Regions from separate parts of the Faecalibacterium sp. Marseille-Q4137 genome, predicted to be linked through region 3. Evidence: a T-box and tRNA genes for the amino acid it is inferred to sense, from the RefSeq annotation. Region 3 holds a T-box; the other regions hold tRNA genes.
What was found. The T-box of region 3 lies ahead of J3353_RS10200 (valine--tRNA ligase). A T-box ahead of a tRNA ligase gene usually reads a tRNA of that ligase, here a tRNA-Val.
Positions count from the first base shown of each region.

Region 1: it has a tRNA-Val gene. The T-box ahead of J3353_RS10200 (valine--tRNA ligase) is inferred to sense a tRNA for this amino acid. The anticodon was not compared.
Region 2: it has a tRNA-Val gene. The T-box ahead of J3353_RS10200 (valine--tRNA ligase) is inferred to sense a tRNA for this amino acid. The anticodon was not compared.

Region 1 covers NZ_JAFREK010000042.1:20,459-23,730, forward strand. The annotation lists gene ruvB (Holliday junction branch migration DNA helicase RuvB) at 1-313, opposite strand, end outside; gene ruvA (Holliday junction branch migration protein RuvA) at 317-925, opposite strand; gene ruvC (crossover junction endodeoxyribonuclease RuvC) at 1,088-1,600, opposite strand; tRNA gene J3353_RS13460 (tRNA-Val) at 1,824-1,899, shown strand; gene J3353_RS13465 (helix-turn-helix domain-containing protein) at 2,337-2,918, shown strand; gene J3353_RS13470 (AtpZ/AtpI family protein) at 2,962-3,171, shown strand.
Region 2 covers NZ_JAFREK010000015.1:35,163-38,434, forward strand. The annotation lists gene J3353_RS07870 (LexA family transcriptional regulator) at 1-471, opposite strand, end outside; gene J3353_RS07875 (helix-turn-helix transcriptional regulator) at 655-894, shown strand; gene J3353_RS07880 (hypothetical protein) at 894-1,187, shown strand; gene J3353_RS07885 (FeoB-associated Cys-rich membrane protein) at 1,227-1,391, opposite strand; tRNA gene J3353_RS07890 (tRNA-Val) at 1,550-1,626, shown strand; gene J3353_RS07895 (nuclear transport factor 2 family protein) at 2,064-2,483, shown strand; gene J3353_RS07900 (recombinase family protein) at 2,737-3,272, shown strand, end outside.
Region 3 covers NZ_JAFREK010000023.1:5,334-8,605, reverse strand. The annotation lists gene J3353_RS10205 (bifunctional homocysteine S-methyltransferase/methylenetetrahydrofolate reductase) at 73-1,863, shown strand; T-box leader at 1,895-2,126, shown strand; gene J3353_RS10200 (valine--tRNA ligase) at 2,183-3,272, shown strand, end outside.

The DNA of each region.
Region 1 (3,272 bases), on a different contig from region 3:
GCAGGGCGGCAAGGTCGCCGGGCTTCTCAATGGCAGGGCCGCTGGTGATGCGGATCTGCACCCCCATCTCGTTGGCGATGATGCCCGCCAGCGTGGTCTTGCCCAGGCCCGGGGGGCCATAGAGCAGGATGTGATCCATGGGCTCGCCGCGCCGCTTGGCGGCTTCCAGATAGATTTTCAGGTTCTGCTTGACCTTGTCCTGTCCGATGTAGTCCTCCAGATGCTGCGGACGGAGACTGTTTTCCTCGTTGTCCGCCGCCGTTAAGCTGGGCTGCATCATTTTTGCGCCATAGAGCGCGGTTTCGTCCTGCATGGATTACCTCCTGCCTGCCATGCCCCGCAGGGCCAGCTTGATGATCTCTTCCACGGGAAGGCTTGCGTCGATCTTGGAAATGGCCAGGGCTGCTTCGCTCTGGCTGTACCCCAGCGACACCAGCGCCGCAATGGCCTGCCCGGCTCCCTGTGCGGCGGGGGCGGCAGTGGCCGCGCCCACATCCTCGAGGTTGATGCCATCCACAAAGCCCTTTGCCACCTTATCCTTCAGCTCCAGCACGATGCGCTGGGCCAGCTTGGGGCCTACGCCGGATGCCGCCTTGAAGGCCTTGTGGTCGCCCGCCGAGATTGCCAGCGCCACCCGGTCAGGCTCCATGACGCTGAGAATGGCAAGGCCCACCTTGGGGCCCACACCGGAAACGGCAGTCAGCAGCTCAAAGCAGCTCTGCTGCTCCTCAGTGGCAAAGCCGTACAGGCTGATGTCATTTTCGGTCACGCTCATCACGGTGTAAAGGGTGGCTTCCCGGCCCACCCCGGGCAGTGCGCCCGCAACGCTGGTCGGGCACTGTACATAGTAGCCCACCCCGCCGCAGCTCACCACCACAGCGTTCAGGGTCTTTTTGATGATTTTTCCGGATAGACTGTAAATCATAGTTTTCCTCCAGCAGCCTTCCCCTCTCAGTCTCGCATTCGCTCGCCAGCTCCCCCAAAGGGGGAGCCAAAGCATCGAATTGGGCGGCTGCTACTATACCAAAAGCCGCGATTGCCTCTCCCTTCGGGAGAGGTGGCAATGCGCAGCATTGACGGAGAGGGCTCAGATCGGCCCAACGCCCCTTCTTGCAAAGCGGTTCAGCTGGTTGCCGTTGGTATGGCAAAAGGTGATGGCCATGGCCAGTGCATCGGCGGTATCATCGGGCTTGGGCACAGCAGGCAGATGCAGCAGGATGCGGGTCATCTCCTGCACCTGCTTTTTCACGGCCTTGCCGTAGCCGGTAACAGCCTGTTTCACCTGCATGGGGGTGTACTCGTAGATGGGGATGCCCGCCTGCGCCGCCGCCAGCAGGATGACCCCGCGGGCCTCGGCCACGCCGATCACGGTGGTCTGGTTGTGCTGGTAGAACAGCTTTTCGATGGCAAGCACCTCGGGCTGTGTCCGCTCAATGACCTCCCGGATGCCGGTGTAGACCTCGTCCAGCCGCTGCTCAAACGGCACCCCGGCATCGGTGCACACAGCCCCGAAATCCACCGGTGCAAACCGGTTGCCCGCATAGTCCAAAACGCCCCAGCCCACGATGGCGTAACCCGGGTCGATGCCCAAAACTCTCATTCTGCGATACCTTTCCTATTATAATCAATGTATTATACCACAAACCGGCGTTCAGGGCAACGGAAACGCCTTGAGTCGGTTTACAAAATGTGCGCTGGGCGGCTGATTTTCCATCCACAGTAAACCAGGCATCAAAAAGTTTGCAGAATTTTCAAAAAAGGGCTTGCTTTTTGCCCGGCGGTATGATATCATAATCAAGCTGATTGCGGCACAAACAGAATATGGACGGTTAGCTCAGCTGGTAGAGCATCTGCTTGACGTGCAGGAGGTCACAGGTTCGAGTCCTGTACCGTCCACCAAACAGTTCGTACTCGAACCCGATTCTTTATGAGAAAGGGTTCGGGTACGTTTTTTGTTTATCGGAGGTTCTGCGGAAGGACTACTCGGAACGGTAAACGAGCAAAGGCAGGGTATCATCGTGGTGATGGTATCCTGCCTTTTGTTTTGCGGGATCAAGGTCGCTTTGTGCGAACTTGATCGTCCCCCTATATGGCGCGTTTGGGGGTAATCGCTGCGTACGTCCGTACATGGCCGGTACGCACGTACGCAGAAAAAAGGGAAAGTTCTGACATATAGGGGTGTTCTTTCAGCTGGTAGTATGGTATACTCGGCTCAACAAATCGGAAGTTAACGGTATGTAAAAGACCTTTGACACACGGAAAACACAGATGTCAATGTCCTTTGATTGCGAAAATACAATCTTTTGATTAGTATGAGTATGCAAGGAGGTGAAGAGATGGAACTCGGAAAGCAAATAAAAAAATATCGCCAAGAGTTACAACTGTCTCAAGAGGAGTTAGCCGATCATGTTTATGTTTCAAGGCAAACAATCTCAAATTGGGAAAATGACAAAAGCTATCCAGATGTAACCAGCTTGGTATTACTGAGTGAAATCTTTCAAATCTCACTTGATAAACTAATCAAAGGAGATATTGATACTATGAAAGAAGTAATCAAACAAGAGGAAATCAAAAAACTCAATCACTATGGCGCAATCTATACGGTTTTTCTCGTTATTGCTGTTATTTCGGCAGCTCCGTTATTTTACATTGGTAATAAATGGGCATTGATCCTTTGGTGTGTCATTGCTTTAGCTGCCATGTATTTTGCAGCAAAGGTTGAACGAATAAAAAAGGACAATGATGTTCAAACATATAAAGAAATCGTAGCATTTTGTGAAGGTAAAAGGCTGGATGAAATCCAGAGCGCCAGAGAATACGGCAAACGTCCTTATCAAAAGGTTTTATGGTTTATCGGAAGTGCTGCAGTAGGAGCAATCGTTAGTTATGTATTGAGTCTTTTGCTGCAATCATTTTGATAACGACACTCAATAAATCTTATAATTTGGAAAGGAATGTATAATGAAAAATAAAAAAGATGATAAGCCTCACTATTTACCGACTTTTATGAGCATAGGAATTTCTATCGGTGCGGCTATTGGTGTAGTAACCAACAATATTCCACTCTATATGCTTGTCGGTTTAGCGCTTGGTGTAGGCATAGGGTCTGCTCTCGATGGTCAAAATCGAAATAGGGAAAGTGATGAATCTCAAAAGGATAACGAAGAATAATCAACCAACTAAATTCCCGTTTGTCGTAACCTCAGAAGCAGGGTTTGGGGCAGGTACGCCCCAACAAGAACACTTCAAAAACGCGGGAGCGTCGCAGAAGT
Region 2 (3,272 bases), on a different contig from region 3:
CTCGTCGCCGATCCGCACGGCGGCGATCTCGCCCTGCTCCACCTCGGGCTGGCAGCGGATGCAGACGATGTCACCATCGCAGATGGTGGGGGCCATGCTGCTGCCGTGGCAGGTCAGGGCAAAGTCGGCGTGCCATGCGGCAGGAACACCGATGTAGCATTCGATGTTCTGTTCGGCGGTGATGGGGGAGCCGCAGGCAATGCTGCCCACCAGCGGCACCCGCACCATTTCGGGCAGGGGCTCAAACCCCGGCGGGACAAACGCAGTGTTTTCCAGCCCCATCAGCCATGCGGGTGTGGTCTCCAATGCAGCGGCAAACTCCTCCACCTTGGACTGCGGGATGTCGTTGACCCCTTTTTCCAGCTTGGTGATGGAGGATTTGGAGCGGTAGCCCATCCGCTGGGCAAGCTCTTCCTGAGAGAGCCCCAGCTCGAGCCGACGCTGTAAGATACGGCGGGAAAGTTCTGACATGGCAGAGACCTCGCTTTTCTTGAAAAAGAATGTTCTGCCGTGAGTATATCAGAAAAGTTCTTAAAAATCAACGATTTTCGCGCGATTTTGGTAAAATAGTTGACAAAAAATCAACGTCGAACTATAATACAACCAAAGATTGTGAAACGACACGCAGAGATCCAGATGAAAGGAGAACCTTTGATGACAAATACCACACAGATCCGCGCCTACATTGAAAGCCAGGGCCTCAAGCTGGGCCATGTGGCACGGGTGCTGGGCATCAGCAGCAGCGCCCTGCATCAGAAGCTGAACGACGAGAGCGATTTCAAAGTCAGCGAAGCCGACCGTCTTTCTGCCATGCTGGGGCTGACCATGGAACAGCGGGATGCCTGCTTCTTTGGCCCGGGCACCCGGATGTGCCAAAGAAAGGGGGCGGCGTGATGACCGCTGAACAGCGCAGAAAGACCCGGGAGGCCCTGCAGAACTACGGTACCCGCCAGTGGGCCCGCAGCCCGGCCAATTGGGGCTGGGCCCGGGCCATCCAGCAGACGCAGGAGTATTACCGCACCGCCGACCCCATCCGTGCAGGCCTGCTCCAGCTGCGCTACCTGGAGCGCCGCAAGGAGGAGGATGTGCTGGAGCGGCTCTGCATCGGACGCACCACCTACCAGAAAGCCCAGCTCGATCTGCTGAGCACTGTAGCTGTCTTTGCCGCCCGCTACGGTGCCCTGTGACGCAAAATGCCCCCGGACAGCCATCCGGGGGCATTGCAGTCAGTGCTTTTTCTTTTCCGGAGTATCGCAGTGCTGGTGGCAGGAGGCGCAGTTGCCGCCGCAGCCTTCGCCTTTCCAGCCGCCCTGCTTGGAAATCCAGACCACTGCCAGGGCAAACAGCCCTGCCAGCACCAGAATGGTAATGATCCCACGAAGTGTCAGCATTGAAAAAACCTCTCTTTTTGCGCTGGAATGCGCAATTTCAGTATACACTATTTTGCGCAAAAGAGCAACTGCCTCGCAGTGGGAAAAAATTGCGAAAAAATCAAAATTAGGGCTTGCCAATCCACTTCGGTTGTGGTATAATTCTCTTGTTCCGATTCGGAGGATTAGCTCAGCTGGTTAGAGCACCTGCATCACACGCAGGGGGTCTGGGGTTCGAGTCCCTAATTCTCCACCATACAGTTCGTACTCGAACCCGATTCTCTATGAGAAAGGGTTTGGGTACGTTTTTTGTTTATCGGAAGTTCTGCGGAAGGACTACACAGAGCATTAAACGAGCAAAGGCAGGGTATCACTATGACGGTGGTATCCTGCCTTTTGTTTTGCGGGATCAAGGTCGCTTTGTGCGAACTTGATCGCCATCTATATGGCGCATTGATGGCAATTGCTGCGTACGTGCGTACCGGGAGCCTGTACACCTCTGGCAAGGTGTAACACACTAGACTTTGTTCCAAAGTCCGTGTGCTAAGGGGTCAAGCCCCTTAGAATCCCTGCGGATCGTGTACGCACGTACGCAGAAAAATGGCAAAATTTCACTATATCGGGGTGTTCTTTCATGGTGGAGTGTGGTATACTCGGCTTAGCCCAGTAAATCGGAAGTTATGGAGGTACTTTATGAACGAGAGAGAAAAAATTATCCGATTATGGTTTGATATGTGGATTAAGAAAGCAGATTTAGGAATTGACAATATTTTTACAGATGATGTTGTATATACTGAGAGTTGGAGTCCTAAATATGAAAACCGCAAAACGGTAAAGCACTGGTTTGACGAATGGAATACACGCGGAAGTGTTCTTGTCTGGGAGATTAAGCAATTTTTTCATCAAGGCAATCAAACAATCGTGGAGTGGTATTTTAAAAGCAAAATGAATAATGGAAATGTTGAAGAATTTGACGGAATATCTTTAATTGTATGGACACAGGATAACAAAATAAAATCATTAAAAGAGTTTGGTTGCAATCTTCATAATTACAATCCATATCGAGATAGTGATATTCCCGTATTTCGAGAAGAAAAAGCAAATTGGTTTTGAGAGGACTATAAATTCCAGTTTGCCGTACTCGTTCCAGCAGGGTTTGGGGCAGGCACGCCCCAACAAGAAGCTGTCCCAAAGTGGCAAGAATTTTCAAGAATTGAAAATTTGTGGCCACGGGACGATTCTTGCTCTCACCTTTTTCGCTGCGTTTCGCAATTTTCACATTTCAATCTGCTCGCAGATTGTTGACAAGCTGCGCTTGACCCGATACGATAAAGGCAAGTCGAATACGCGCCAAGGAGGTGCAACCATGACCGCCGTGATCTACGCCCGCTATTCATCCGACAGCCAGCGTGAAGCGTCCATTGAGGGACAGCTGCGCGACTGCAAGGACTACGCCGAGAAGAACGGCATCACCGTGGTCGGCACCTACATTGACCGTGCCTACTCTGCCAAAACGGATGACCGCCCAGACTTTCAGCGGATGATCAAGGACAGCGGAAAGAAAATCTTCGACGTAGTTCTGGTCTGGAAGCTGGACCGCTTTGCCCGGAACCGATTCGATGCCGTGAACTACAAGTACCAGCTGGAAAAGAACGGTGTCCATCTGGTGTCTGTCATGGAACCCATCTCGCAGGGGCCTGAAGGCATTATGGTGGAGAGTATGCTGATTGGCATGGCGGAATACTATTCCGCCGAACTCGCCCTGAAAGTGGCGCGCGGTGAGCGCGAAAACGCCCTCCAGTGCAAGTACAACGGCGGTGTGGTGCCGCTGGGCTTCACCATTGGCAAGGAGGACAGGCTGTACCATATCGACCCGGAGACGGCTCCCATCGTGCAAGAGAT
Region 3 (3,272 bases):
GCTTTCATAACAAAATTATACCTGAATTTTTTTATATTCGCAAGAGGGAACTGAGGGAAAAGGAGACATTTTATGAAAGACATCCGCGAACTGTTACAGACCCGCCCCCTGCTTTTTGATGGTGCCATGGGTACTTATTATAAGGCGGCTCCCGGGGTGGAGTGCGAGCAGGCCAACCTGACCGACCCGGCGGGGGTGCTGGCTGTCCACCGGGAGTATCTGGCGGCAGGGGCTGATGCCGTCAAGACGAATACCTTCAGCCTGCCCCGGCTGGCGGCGGCACACACGCCCGGCTGGGAACAGCTGGCGCAGGCAGGCTGGCAGCTGGCTGTGCAGGCCGCAGGGGAGACGGGTGCTGCTGTTTTTGCCGACCTTGGCCCGGCTCCGGATACCGAGGCAGTTCCGGCGGGGCAGGTATATACGGCTGTGGCAAAGCAGTTCGCGGCGCTGGGAGCCAGGAATTTCCTGTTCGAGACCCTGAGCTCCGATGCGGGCCTTCTGGATGCCGTGGGGGCCATCAAGGCGGAAGTGCCGGATGCCTTTGTGCTGGTGTCCTTTGCGGTCCTGCCCGACGGTTACACCCGGGAGGGCATGTACTGCAAAGACCTTGCCCGGCGGATGCAGGAAAGTGGCATCGTGGATGCCGTGGGCCTGAACTGCGTGTCGGCACCCGGTGCCATGCGCACACTGGCAAAGCAGCTGGGGGGCACGCTGCCCCTGTCGGTCATGCCCAACGCGGGTTATCCCGTTGTCACCCGGACGCAGGTGAAGTATCAGGGCAGGCCGGAGTACTTTGCAAGGGAGCTGGGCCGTCTGGCCGCCGAGGGCACGGTTCAGATCCTGGGCGGCTGCTGCGGCACCACCCCTGCCCACATTGCCGCACTGCGGGCGGAGCTGGACAGCCTGCCCGTGGTGAAAAAAACGGCTCCGGCAGAAGAGTTTTCCACCGTGAAGGAACAGACTGTGGAAAATGAGGACGCTTTCCTGCGCAAGCTGAACGCAGGGGAAAAGGTCATTGCCATTGAGCTGGATTCTCCCCGCACTGCGGACCTGACCGGTTATCTGGAAGGGGCAAAAAAGCTGCAGGCGGCGGGCGCTGACCTGCTGACCATTGCCGACTGCCCCATTGCACAGGCCCGGATGGATTCCTCTCTGGTGGCCTGCCGGGTCCACCGGGAGCTGGGGCTGTGCACCCTGCCTCACATGACCTGCCGCGACCGCAACCTGAACGCCACCAAGGCCCTGCTGCTGGGCCTGTACGCCGAGGGCGTGCGGGAGGTGCTGGCCATCACCGGTGATCCCATCCCCACGGCAGAGCGGGACGAGGTGAAGAACGTTTACCAGTTCAACTCCCGCAAGCTGGCCCAATACATCGTCTCGCTGGCAGGGGAAGGCCGGGAGATGCCCGGCCCCATGACCGTGTTCGGTGCCCTGAATCTGAACGCCCGCAACTTTGATGTGGAGCTGCGCCGGGCAAAGGAGAAGCTGGAAAACGGCATGAGCGGCTTTCTGACCCAGCCGGTGCTCTCGGCACAGGCGGTGGAAAACCTGAAAAAGTCCCGGGAGACGCTGGGGGCCGATGCAAAGATCCTGGCCGGTATCATGCCGGTGGTCAGCCAGCGCAACGCCATCTTCATGGAGAACGAGATCAACGGCATCCATGTGGAGGACTGGATCATTGAAAAGTTTGCCGGGCTTGACCGTGCCCAGGGCGAGGAGCTGGGTCTTGCCATCTCGCTGGAAATGGCAAAGGCCGCCCTGCCGTATGCGGACGGCCTCTACCTGATGACCCCCTTCAACCGGGTGGCCCTGATGGAGCGGCTGATCGGCAGATTGAAGCAGGAAGTTCTCGGAGCATATTGACAAAACGCCAAAAAAACGTTATATTCTTTGTATAAATGCAACGAGAAAGAGTGTGCGCGGCAAACCGCCTTGCAGAGAGCCGGGGGCAGGTGAGAGCCCGGCAGGTAAGCGCCGCGCACTGTCGCTTTTGAGCAGGGGCGGTGAAGCCAGTAGCCGCCCTCGGAGCTGCCCCACGTTACCGGGGCATCAAGGGGCACGGGCTGTGTTTGCAGCCGGTGCAATTTGGGTGGTACCGCGGTATGTAGTTTACAGCCGTCCCATGGAACGTTCCGTGGGGCGGCTTTTTTCGTCCCACTCATCACATTTTTGGGAGGATACAATGAAAGAACTCGCAAAACAGTACGATCCCAGCCAGGTGGAAGACCGCATCTACCAGTTCTGGCAGGACGGCGGCTACTTCCACACGGAAGCGGACCCCGACAAGAAGCCTTACACCATCGTTATGCCCCCTCCGAACGTGACCGGCCAGCTCCACATGGGCCATGCGCTGGATAACACCATGCAGGATGTGCTCATCCGCACCAAGCGGATGCAGGGCTATGCCGCCCTGTGGGTGCCCGGCACCGACCACGCATCCATCGCCACCGAGGCCAAGGTCGTGGAGGCCATGCGTGCCGAGGGCCTGACCAAGGAGATGGTGGGCCGCGGCGGTTTCCTGGAGCGCGCCTGGGACTGGAAGACCAAGTACGGCAACCGCATCGTCAGCCAGCTGAAAAAGCTGGGCACCAGCTGTGACTGGCAGCGGGAGCGCTTTACCATGGACGAGGGCTGCTCGGATGCCGTCAAGGAAGTGTTCGTGCGCCTGTACGACAAGGGCCTGATCTACCGCGGCAACCGGATGGTCAACTGGTGCCCCCACTGCAACACCTCCATCTCGGATGCTGAGGTGGAGTACGAGGAAAAGGACGGCAATTTCTGGCACCTGCTCTACCCGGTCAAGGAGACTGGTGAGATGCTGGAGCTGGCAACCACCCGCCCCGAGACCATGCTGGGTGATACCGCTGTTGCCATCAACGGCGAGGACCCCCGCTATGCCCACCTCCACGGCTGTCATGTTGTCCTGCCCCTGCTGAACAAGGAGATCCCCATCGTCTGCGACGAGCACGCTGATATGACCAAGGGCACCGGTGTCGTCAAGATCACCCCCGCCCACGACCCCAACGACTTTGAAGTGGGTCTGCGCCATGATCTGCCCATCGTCCGGGTGTTTACCTACGACGGCCACATGACCGGTGCTGCCGATAAGGCCGCTGCCGATGCACTGTTTGCCGCAGGCAAGAACACCGTGAACGAGCCCGAGGTGCTGGACTGCGGCAAGTACGCCGGCATGACCACCCTCGAGGCCCGTAAGGCCATTCTGGCAGACCTGAAGGAGGGCGGCTTCCTGAAGGAGATCGAGCCCCTGAAGC